Linked DNA regions of Euzebya rosea. The protein of the gene in region 1 interacts with the protein of each later gene in a pairwise test. Links are inferred from orthologs where the notes say so. Each region holds a gene or a part of one and is shown in the gene's direction. Other genes may lie near its edges.

Region 1 (5,473 bases):
CTCGGCGAGTTCGTTGGCCAGCAACGCATCAAGGACCAGCTCGGCCTGATCCTCGCCGGAGCCCAGCGACGTGGGGCCTCTGCCGACCACCTGCTGTTCTCCGGCCCGCCGGGCCTCGGCAAGACCTCCCTCGCCCACATCGTGGCCACCGAGATGCAGGCGGCGCTGCGGGCCACGTCCGGTCCGGCGCTGGAACGCCCCGGCGACCTCGCGGCGATCCTGACCAACCTCGAGAAGGGCGACGTGCTCTTCCTCGACGAGATCCACCGCCTGCCACGCGCCGTGGAGGAGATCCTCTACCCGGCCATGGAGGACTTCGTCCTGGACATCGTGGTCGGCAAGGGCCCGGCCGCAAAGGCCTTCCGGCTGCCGCTGCCGCCCTTCACCCTCGTCGGCGCCACCACCCGCACCGGCCTGCTGACCGGCCCGCTGCGCGACCGCTTCGGCTTCGCGACCCGCCTGGAGTTCTACGACCCCGGTGACCTGCGACGGATCGTGTCCCGCTCCGCCACGCTGCTCGACGTCCCCATGGACGCCGCCGGCGCCCTGGAGATCGCCCGCCGCAGCCGCGGCACCCCCCGCATCGCCAACCGCCTGCTGAAGCGCGTCCGCGACTACGCCGAGGTCAAGGGCGACGGGACGGTGAACCACGCGACCGCGTCGGCTGCCCTGGAGATGTTCGAGGTCGACCCGGCCGGCCTGGACAAGCTCGACCGCATGGTGCTGGACAAGCTGTGCCGCGACTTCGGCGGCGGCCCGGTGGGCCTCGGCACCCTCGCCGTCGCGGTCGGGGAGCAGCCCGACACCCTCGAGGACGTCGTCGAACCGTTCCTCATCCAGAAGGGCATGCTCGCCCGCACGCCCCGCGGCCGGGTGGCCACCGCGGCCGCCTTCGGGCACCTCGACCTGCCCTTCACGCTGGACCGCACCCCCGGGGCCGGCCCCTCCCTGTTCGACTGACCGGTTCGACTGATCGCTCGGCAGGGCGCCACGACGACCGCGCACCCGGGACCACCCGCCGGCTGACCGGCCGTGGACGCGGTCGGAGGACCGGCACCGACGGTGCTATCGTTTCCCGGCCGGGCCTCTCAGCAGGGCCGCTTCGGTGTGCGCAGTCAGCGACCACCCCCGCAGGCCCCACCCACTCTCCACCCGGAGGCCCGTCCTCACCATGAACCTGCTTATCGACGTTCCCGTGCTCGCCGAGACCGGCGCAGCTGCCACGGGCAGCCCCATCGGCGCCCTCCTGCCGTTCCTGCTCATCGGCGCGGCCTTCTACTTCCTCATCATCCGCCCCCAGCGCAAGCGCCAGGCCGAGCAGCAGGCCATGCTCCGCCGGGTCTCCGAAGGGGACGAGATCGTCACGATCGGCGGCTTCCACGGCCGCATCGTGGCCCTCGAGGAGGACACGATGGAGCTGGAGCTTGCCCCCGGCGTCATCGTCACGATGGCCCGCACCGCCATCTCCCGGGCGCTGACCGAGCCGGCTCCCATCACCTTCGACGACGATGACGACCTCGACGAGTTCGACGACGACGAGTTCGACTTCGACAACGACGACGACATCGTCATGGGTGACGCGGACGGCGACAACGACACCAACCGCGACGCCTGATCCTCCCCACCACATGAGCCACGACGACGACCGGGGCGCCGAGCCGGACCAGCGGTCCGCCGGCGCTGCCGACACACCCGACGGCGACCTCGCCGACGACGGCGTCGGCGTCGGTGGCCGCACCCCGGAGGGCACCGAGCAGGCGACCCCGGCGGAGTCCACCGGCCGCAGCCGCATCCCGCTGCTGGACGCCGTGCGGCAGCACACCCTCGCCACGGGGCTGCTGGAGATGGCCGACGAGTTCCTCGCCTCGCAGGGGTTCACCGAACACGGCTTCCGGCACGCCAACCTCGTCGGGCACATCGCCTACAACGTCCTGACCCACCTCGGGTTCGACGAACGCCTGGCCGAGCTCGGGGCGGTCAGCGGCTACCTGCACGACATCGGCAACGTCGTGTCGCGGGCCAACCACGGGCAGTCCTCCGGGCTGATCGCGATGACGATCCTCCGCGAGCTCGACGTGCCCGTGCACGACATCGCCCAGGTCATGGGTGCGGCCGGCAACCACGAGGAGTCCTACGGCGTCGCCGTCTCGCCCGTGTCCGCCGCGGTCATCGTGGCCGACAAGTCCGACGTGCACCGCAGCCGGGTGCGCGACACCGGCGACATCGACAACGACATCCACGACCGCGTCAACTACGCGGTCACCTCCAGCTTCCTGCGCGTCTCGCCGCGTGACCGCGACCTGGCCGAGCAGGAAACCGGCCTGGTCGAGTCGAACATCTTCACCGACGACGGGGAGCGGATGCTGGTTCGTCCGAGCGACCCCGACGTCCGCCGCACGCTCACCCTCGAGCTGACCGTCGACACCGACGTCACGCCCGTCTTCGAGTACTTCGAGATCTTCATGGAGCGGATGGTGATGTGCCGCCGCGCCGGGCGAACGCTCGGCGCGGAGTTCCGCATCACCGTCAACGACGTCCCGGTCCTCTAGACCGTCGCACGCCATCCGCTCAGCCCCACCCACCAACCAACGAAAGCTGTCACCGTGTCACGAGGACGCCTGATCACGCTGATCGTCATCTACGCCGTCGCACTCGCGGCGGTGTGGGGATGGATCGCCGTCGCCGGGCTCGAACCGCGTCTGGGCCTGGACCTGCAGGGTGGCGTCAGCGCCAACCTGATCCCGGCCGAAGGACAGGGCGAGATCGACGACGAGATCCTTGACCAGACCGTCGCCACCATCCGCGAGCGCGTCGACGCGCTGGGTGTTGCCGAGCCCGACATCGCCCGCCAGGGCGACACCATCCAGGTGCAGCTGCCGGGTGTGGCCGACCAGGAGCAGGCCCGGGAGATCATCGGCCGCACCGCCCAGCTGCAGTTCCGCCAGGTGCTGGAGGTGCTGCCGCCCGACACCTCCGAGCTGAGCGAGACGGCCACTGCCACCGCCGGGTCGACCTGCGACGAGCGGTCCGACACGGCGATCCCGCCGGCCGACGAGGAGGTCGTGCTGTGCCTGCGCACCTACGACCCCGTCGACCCCGACGTCGAGCTGCCCCGGTCGGAGTGGAACCGCCTGCGCATGGGCCCGGTCGCCGTCTCGGGTGCCAACCTGACCGACGCGTCCGCCCAGCTGATCCCGCAGCAGATCGTCGAGCAGTGGATCGTGGAGATGGAGTTCGACGACGAGGGCGCCGACGCCTTCGCCGAGGTCACCGGCAACCTCGCCTGCCTGCAGGGTGTCCAGCGGCAGCTGGCCATCGTGCTGGACTCCATCGTCGAGCAGGCCCCGCCGGTCAGCCAGGACGTGGCCTGTGGCCAGGGCATCCAGGGCGGTTCGGCCGTCGTCAACACCGTCGGCGAGAACGACGCCAAGGACCTGGCGCTCGTGCTCAAGGCCGGTGCGCTGCCCATCCAGCTGGACTTCGGCACCTTCCAGACGATCTCTCCGACCCTCGGTCGTGACTCGCTGGACGCCGGCCTGCTGGCCGGCCTGATCGGCCTCGTCCTCGTGGCCCTGTACCTGATCGCGCTGTACCGCGGCATGGGTGCGGCTGCGGTGATCGAGCTGATCTTCTTCGGCATCACCGTGTTCGGCCTGATCATCGTCCTCGGCGAGGTCATCGGCTTCACCCTGACCCTGGCCGGTATCGCCGGTGTCATCGTCTCCATCGGCATCGCGGCGGACTCCTCCATCATCTACCGCGAGCGGTACCGCGACGAGGTCCGCGCCGGACGCACCATCCGCACCGCCGCCGACCACGCCTTCACCAAGGCGTTCCGCACCAACCTGACCGGCAACACCGTCAGCTTCCTCGCAGCCGTCGTGCTGTACCTGCTGGCGGTCGGCCCGGTCCGTGGGTTCGCGTTCACGCTGGGCCTGTCGACGCTGATCGACACCCTGCTGTTCGCCACGTTCACCCGCGGGGTGTTCGGGCTCGTCGCCCGCAGCCCCAAGCTGGTCAACGCACCCTTCATGGGGCTGCGTGCCGGCGTCACCAGTGAGCAGCTGGCCCTCTCGGCCAACGTCGGATCCGGCCGCAAGGGTCGCAAGAACGGGAAGAAGGGTCGCAAGTGAGCGACGACATCACCACCACCGACCGCCAGGAGGACCGGGACACCGGCCTCGCACGGCTGCTGACCGGGCAGGCGAACGTCGACTTCATCGGTCGTTCGCGCCAGTTCGGCCTGATCACCCTCGCGCTGATCGTGATCAGCCTGGCCGCCCTCGGCATCCGCGGGCTGAACTTCTCCATCGAGTTCACCGGCGGGTCCTCCTTCGTGGAGGAGGGGGCCACCCAGGAGTTCACCGTCGACGACATCGAGGCGGCGCTGAGCGACCTCGGCGTCACCGGCGCGATCGTGCAGATCGTCGCCGACGGCGAGGGTGCCCAGGTGTCCACGCCGGCGATCTCGGAGATCTCCGGCGTCGACGACCTCGAGGTCGCGGCTGCCATCGAGGAGCTGACCGGCGGCGACGTGAGCGTCTCCACCATCGGCCCCCGCTGGGGTGACGCGGTCACCGAGCAGGCCGTCCGCGGCCTCATCGTGTTCCTCGTCCTGGTCATCGCCTACATCACGTTCCGCTTCGAGTGGCGCATGGCCGTCTCCGCGGTGCTCACCCTGCTGCACGACGTGATCATCACGGTCGGCCTGTACGCGCTGATCGGCTTCACGGTCTCGCCGTCGACGGTCATCGCCATCCTGACGATCCTCGGGTACTCGCTCTACGACACCGTCGTGGTGTTCGACCGCATCACCGAGGACAGCGAGAAGCTGACGTCGGTGTCGACGGTGTCCTACGGCCAGCTGGCCAACAACGCCCTGAACAACGTCCTGGTCCGGTCCTTGTCGACGTCCATCACGTCGGTGCTGCCGGTCGCCTCGCTGCTGTTCGTCGGCGCCAACCTGCTGGGCGCGGCCACGCTGTCGGACCTGGCCCTCGCGCTGTTCATCGGCATGACGGTCGGTACCTACTCCTCCATCATCATCGCCACCCCGATGCTGGTGTGGCTGAAGGAGAAGGACCCCAAGTTCGCCGAGCTCAAGGAACGCGCCGCCCGCGCCACCTGACCGCGCCAGCGGCATCCCGGCCTCGTCCCCTCGACCTCGACCAGAGATCGGGGGGACAGCCCGTTTCTGGGCCGGGCGATTGCTGCCAGGGGCGGGTCGCCGGAGTCGAATTGGGGCTGCTGCCACGGCCCGGGGGGACGATTGGCATCCGGCGACGATTGTGGTGAGCGGTGCACCCGTGCACCCGTGACCACAATCGTCGGCGTATCCCAGCTTCGGAGGATTGGCGGACGACCACGATTGTGGCGAGGGGAGCACCCGTGCCCCGTTCGCCACAATCGTGGCGAGAAGCCAATCGCGCAGTCCGGACGGCCGCGAGCGGCGTCGACGACCAGACCGCCCCCG
Region 2 (5,506 bases), 160 kb from region 1 along the record:
CGTCGTCGAGTCCTCCCCGGGCAGCGGGTCGGTCTTCCGATTTACGTTGCCGAAGGGCGGTCTCGAGCTCGCAGGCATCGATCTGTCGGCCCTTCGGCACACCAACGGCGAGAGCCACTAGCCCCGCGTCAGCCACGCGGGCCCTGGCTCGTTCGCGGACTCGCCCGGCGCCGACACCGGCCGCCGCCACGTCCACGCCCCTCACCCCTGCCCCAACGCCAGAGCGGAGCACCCAGCTGTGACCACTGATCCCACCACCGATACCCCGGACGTCCCCACCCCCGACGACGTGCTCGCCCTCGGCGCCGAGGCCGTCGCCGAGCTGCAGGCAGCCACCGACCTCGACGCCCTCGAGGCCGTCCGCCAGACCTGGATGGGCAAGAAGGGTCGCCTGTCGATGGTCAAGCGCAGCCTCGGGAGGATGGACCCCGAGACGCGCAAGGCCGTCGGCCAGGCCGTCAACACCGTGAACGCCGACTTCGGGCGCACCGAGTCCGCCCGGCGCACCACGCTGGAGATCGAGCGTGACCGCGTCGTCCTCGCCGCGGAGGCCATCGACATCACGCTGCCGCCGCGGGTGCCCGCCCGCGGGTCGCTGCACCCGCTCCGCCAGACGCTCGACGCCATCCTCGACGTCTTCGTGGGGCTCGGCTACGAGATCGTCACGGGCCCCGAGGTCGAGTCGGACTGGTTCAACTTCGACGCGCTCAACACGCAGATGGACCACCCGGCACGCACGCTGCAGGACACCATCTACGTGCACGGGCTGACGGAGGCCCCCAAGCGCGACGACGGGACCACCGGGATGCTGCTGCGCACCCAGACCTCGCCGATGCAGATCCGCACGATGCTGGACAACGACCCGCCCGTGTACGTCGCCATCCCCGGCCGCGTCTACCGGCAGGACACCCCCGACGCCACGCACGTGCCGGTCTTCCACCAGATCGAGGGCCTCGCCGTCGACACCGACCTGTCGCTGTCGGACCTGTACGGCACCCTCATGGCCTTCGCCCGGGCGCTCGTCGGCGAGGACGTGAAGCTGCGCTTCCGACCCCACTACTTCCCGTTCACCGAGCCGTCCGCCGAGCTCGACGCCTGGGTACCCGACGGGCAGGGGGGTGGCAAGTGGATGGAGCTGCTCGGCTCGGGCATGGTCCACCCCAACGTCCTCCGCGCCGGCGGCTACGACCCGGAGGAGGTCCAGGGCTTCGCGTTCGGCATCGGCATCGAACGCACCGCCATGGTCCGCTACGGCGTGCCCGACCTGCGGCTGTTCGCCGACAACGACGTCCGACTGCTGTCCAGCTTCTAGCCCGCGGCGTCACGAGGAGAACCCACCATGCGTGTTCCTGTTTCCTGGCTGTACGACTACATCGACCTCGACCTGTCCCCCGAGGAGCTGGCCGACGTCCTGACCATCGGCGGCCTCGAGGTCGACGCCGTCGAGCGGCCAACCACCGGCGCCCGCGGCCTGAAGGTCGTGGAGATCCTGTCCTTCGCCCCCGTCCCCAAGGCCGACAAGCTGTCGCTGGTCAACGCCTTCGACGGCGAGCGCGAGTGGGAGATCGTCTGCGGCGCCAAGAACTTCTCCGTCGGCGACCGCGTCCCGGCGGCGCTGCCCGGCTCGACGCTGCCGGGCGGCTTCGAGATCGGCACCAAGAAGCTGATGGGCGTCACCTCCAACGGCATGCTCGCCTCCGCCCGTGAGCTCGGCGTCGGCGAGGACCACTCGGGCATCTGGCTGCTCGGCGACGACGCCCCCGTCGGTGCGGACGTGACCGACTGGCTGGACCTCGAGGAGGCCGTCCTCGACATCGACCTGACCCCCGACCGCGGCTACGGCGCCTCCATCTGGGGCCTCGCCCGTGACCTGCACGCCCTGACCGGCGCCGACCTGAAGGTCCCGCAGCTCGCCGGCAACCCCGGTGGGAACGCCACCGTCGAGGTGTCCCTCGCCGACGGCACCGGAGTGCGTCGCTGGGACGGCCGCGGCATCGAGGGCGTCACCATCGCGGCCTCGCCGCCTGCGGTCCAGAAGCGGCTGAACCTGGCTGGCATGCGCCCGATCAGCAACGTCGTGGACGCCACCAACTACGCGATGCTGGAGACCGGCTTCCCTGTCCACGCATACGACCGCGCGCTGCTGAGCGGCGGCCTCGTGGTGCGCAACGCCGAACCCGGCGAGGTGCTGACGACCCTCGACGGGGTCGAGCGCATCCTGGACGCCGAGGACGTCGTCATCGCCGACGAGTCCGGCGCGATCGGGCTGGCCGGTGTGATGGGCGGTGACGCCACGGAGATCAACGAGGGCACCACCGACCTGTACGTCGAGGTCGCGGCGTGGGACCCGGTCAAGGTGCTGCGCACCGGCCGGCGCCACCACCTGTACACCGAGGCCAAGTCCCGCTTCGAGCGGACCGTCAACACCGAATGGCTGCCGCAGGGCGCCACGCGGGTCGCGGACCTGATCACGGAGTGGGCCGGCGGCACCGTCGTCGGTGGCCACGACCTCGAGCCGATCCCCGACATGCCCACCCCGATCCGCCTGCGGCCGGCACGGGTCCGGTCGCTGATCGGCATGGACATCTCCGCCGACCGCCAGGTCGAGCTGCTGGAGTCGCTGGGCTGCACCACGGAGGGCGAGGGGGAGGACGAGCGCCTGGTCGTCCCGCCGCCGTACCGCCCCGACATGCGGATCGAGGCCGACCTGACCGAGGAGGTCGCGCGGCTGTTCGGCTACGACAACATCGAGCCGCGCGTTCCGTCGACCGGTCGGTCCGGCCGACGCTCGCCGGAGGACCTGGCGGCGCTGGACATCCGTCGGGCGCTGGCGGGCGGTGGCTGGACGGAGGTGCTGCAGTACCCGTTCATCGCCGACGAGGACCTGGTCGCGCTCGGGCTGGACGACGAGGACCCGCGCCGTCGGACCATCAAGCTGGTCAACCCGCTGTCGAAGGAGGAGTCGGTGCTGCGCACCACGCTGCTCCCCGGCCTGCTGGCGACGGTTCGGCGAAACGTCAACCGCCAGAACACCGACCTCGCGCTGTTCGAGACGGGGCACGTGTTCGTGCCGCCCGGAGACGGCCACGTGGCCCTCGACGGTGGCCCGTCCGGTGTCGAGCTGCCAGCCGAGCCCGACCACGTCGCGCTGATCGCCTGCGGGGCCTTCGAGGCCGGCCGGCACGACAGCGACGCCCGTCCGGTGGAGTTCGCCGACGTGATGGGTGCCGTCGAGCTGATCCGTCGCACCGTCGTGGCCCACGACCTGCGGGTCGAGCGCACCCACGAGATGCCGTTCCACCCCGGACGGGCCGCCCGCGTGTTCTTCGGGGACACCGAGGTCGGCGTGGTCGGCGAGCTGCACCCGCGGGTGTGCAAGGCCTTCGAGGTGCCCGAGCGCACCGTCGCAGCCGAGCTGCGGCTGGACGTCATCGTCGACGGCGGCGCCAACCTGCCGACCGCCGTGATGCCCTCGCCCCTGCCGGGCCTGCGGTTCGACGTCGCCGTCCTGGTGGACGTCGCGGTGGACCATGCGACCGTGCGCGACGTCGTGGCCAGCGCGGCCGGTGAACGGCTGAGCAGCATCGACCTGTTCGACGTCTTCACCGGCGAGCAGCTGGGCGAGGGCAAGAAGTCGCTGGCGTTCTCGCTGCTGCTCGACGACCCCGAGACGCAGCTGACCGACACCGAGGAGGCCGCGGCCATCGAGCGGATCGCCGAGGCGGTCGAGGCGATGGGCGGGCAGCTGCGACGTTAGGGTGATCGGCCGATGCTGATGCCGAAGACGACGTGGGAGGGCCTGGCCGACGGCTCGATCACCTGTGCGTTCCGGCGCTGGAAACGGCCGACTGTCAAGGCCGGCGGCACCCTGCGAACCGCCGCCGGCCTGCTGGCCATCGATGCTGTCGAGCTGATCGACGAGGCCGACATCGCCGAGTCCGACGCCAGGGCGGCCGGGCACGCCTCGGTCGCCGACGTCCTCGCGGCGCTGCAGGAGGGCGCCGACCGGCGGCTGTACCGCATCGAGTTCCACCACGCCGGGGTCGACCCGCGCGTGGCGCTCCGCGAGGCCGACGAGCTGTCCGACGCCGACCGGGCCGAGCTGGACGCGGCGCTGGCCCGGCTGGACGCCGCCGCCGACGACGGTCCCTGGACGTCGACGTTCCTGCGCCTGATCGCCGACCACGAGGGCACCCGCGCCCCGGACCTGGCCGAGATGGTCGGTGAGCCGGAGGTGCCACGCTTCAAGCGACGGGTCCGCCGCCTCAAGGCCCTGGGCCTGACAGAGTCCCTCCGCGTCGGCTACCGCCTGTCCCCCCGCGGCCGCGCCCACCTCACCGACTGACGAGTGTCGCCACGCGGGCGTCGGCCGCCGTGAGCCGACACGCGTCAGTGGGAGGAGTCCCAGTCGTAGCCGCGTTCGGCCCAGTAGTCGGCCGGGCGGTCGGTGGTGAAGCGGATGGTGCCGATGCGCTTGAGGGCCTTGATGCCGTAGTGGAGGGGAGTGACCAGCCGCAGCGGCGCGCCGTGGTCGCTGGTCAGCGGCTGCCCGTTGAGGCCGGTCGCCAGCAGGGTCTGGGGGTGCATCGCGGTGTCGGCGTCCAGCCCGACGTAGTACGCCTCGTCGGGCGTGACCAGCTGCACGTAGCCGGTGTCGGCCAGCAGCGACTCGTAGCGGCCGGCGAAGTCGGCGAAGCGGATGCCCTCCCAGGCGACGACGGCGCTCCACCCCTCGATGCACTTGTGCTCCGTCACCTGGTGCACGGGGCTCGCCCCGTCCAGCACGTCGGCGAGGTCGAGCTCGTCCAGCAGCTGCCCGTCGGGTCCCTCGACCCGCAGCCGCCAGGCGGCCTCGTCCAGCGGGGGGTCCAGCCCGATCGTGCCGTTCACCCGGATGTCCTCGGCGGCGGTGACGTCGAACTCCGGTGCCAGCCGCCCGGGGTCGTACAGGGTCGACCAGACGGTCTCGTTCCACTCGAACCCGCGACGCAGCGGCCACGGGATGTTGCCGTCCTCCGGGGCCCGCAGCAGCCACCCCCAGCCCAGGCCGAGCGCCGCCACCCCCGCCGCGCCGGTCAGGACCGACCGGCGGGTCCGCTGGACGTACACCGCCCGGCTGACCCTCGTCGTCTCGGCCCGGGCCTGCGCGGCGAAGGCCTGCGCGCGTCGTTCACGGACGGTCGGGGCGGGGTCGACCCCACCGTGGAGGAAGCCGACGACCTCGTCCGGCTCGTCGAGGTGCTGGCCGTCGAGGTCCTGGTCGTCGAGGTGCGGGTCGTCGAGGTCCGGGTCGTCGCGGTGCGTCGGATCGGTCACGGCCTGCGCTCCTCCGGGACAGCGGAGTACTCGAACCCGGTCACCATCGACATCAGGTTGCCGAGCCCCGAGCGGGCGACCTGCACCAGGTGCAGGACGACGAAGGCCGAGAACGCGATCGTGGTCCAGAAGTGGATCAGCCGCGCGGTCTCGTATCCGCCGAACAGCCCCGTCAGCAACGACAGCTGCG

Evidence for each region.
Region 2: the proteins of secD (region 1) and pheT interact in binary tests that used the Escherichia coli proteins (3 or more experiments, as listed by UniProt). The link is inferred for Euzebya rosea from one-to-one orthologs.

What each region holds. Positions count from the first base shown.
Region 1 is NZ_PGDQ01000005.1:131,655-137,127, forward strand. The notes cover bases 1,875-4,868. They hold secD (protein translocase subunit SecD), read left to right. Parts: upstream 1,875-2,603; coding sequence 2,604-4,133; downstream 4,134-4,868. Other genes in these bases: CUC05_RS07810 (hypothetical protein), read left to right, coding at 1,875-2,549; secF (protein translocase subunit SecF), read left to right, coding at 4,130-4,868. In the rest of the region: Holliday junction branch migration DNA helicase RuvB, read left to right, coding at 1-960; preprotein translocase subunit YajC, read left to right, coding at 1,172-1,615; more of CUC05_RS07810, read left to right, coding at 1,629-1,874; more of secF, read left to right, coding at 4,869-5,128. UniProt on the Escherichia coli protein: Part of the Sec protein translocase complex. Interacts with the SecYEG preprotein conducting channel. SecDF uses the proton motive force (PMF) to complete protein translocation after the ATP-dependent function of SecA.
Region 2 is NZ_PGDQ01000005.1:288,905-294,410, forward strand. The notes cover bases 1,022-4,048. They hold pheT (phenylalanine--tRNA ligase subunit beta), read left to right. Parts: upstream 1,022-1,339; coding sequence 1,340-3,757; downstream 3,758-4,048. Other genes in these bases: pheS (phenylalanine--tRNA ligase subunit alpha), read left to right, coding at 1,022-1,312; CUC05_RS08455 (hypothetical protein), read left to right, coding at 3,770-4,048. Also shown: CUC05_RS08440 (sensor histidine kinase), read left to right, coding at 1-121; more of pheS, read left to right, coding at 239-1,021; more of CUC05_RS08455, read left to right, coding at 4,049-4,345; CUC05_RS08460 (molybdopterin-dependent oxidoreductase), read right to left, coding at 4,390-5,316; CUC05_RS08465 (cytochrome b/b6 domain-containing protein), read right to left, coding at 5,313-5,506.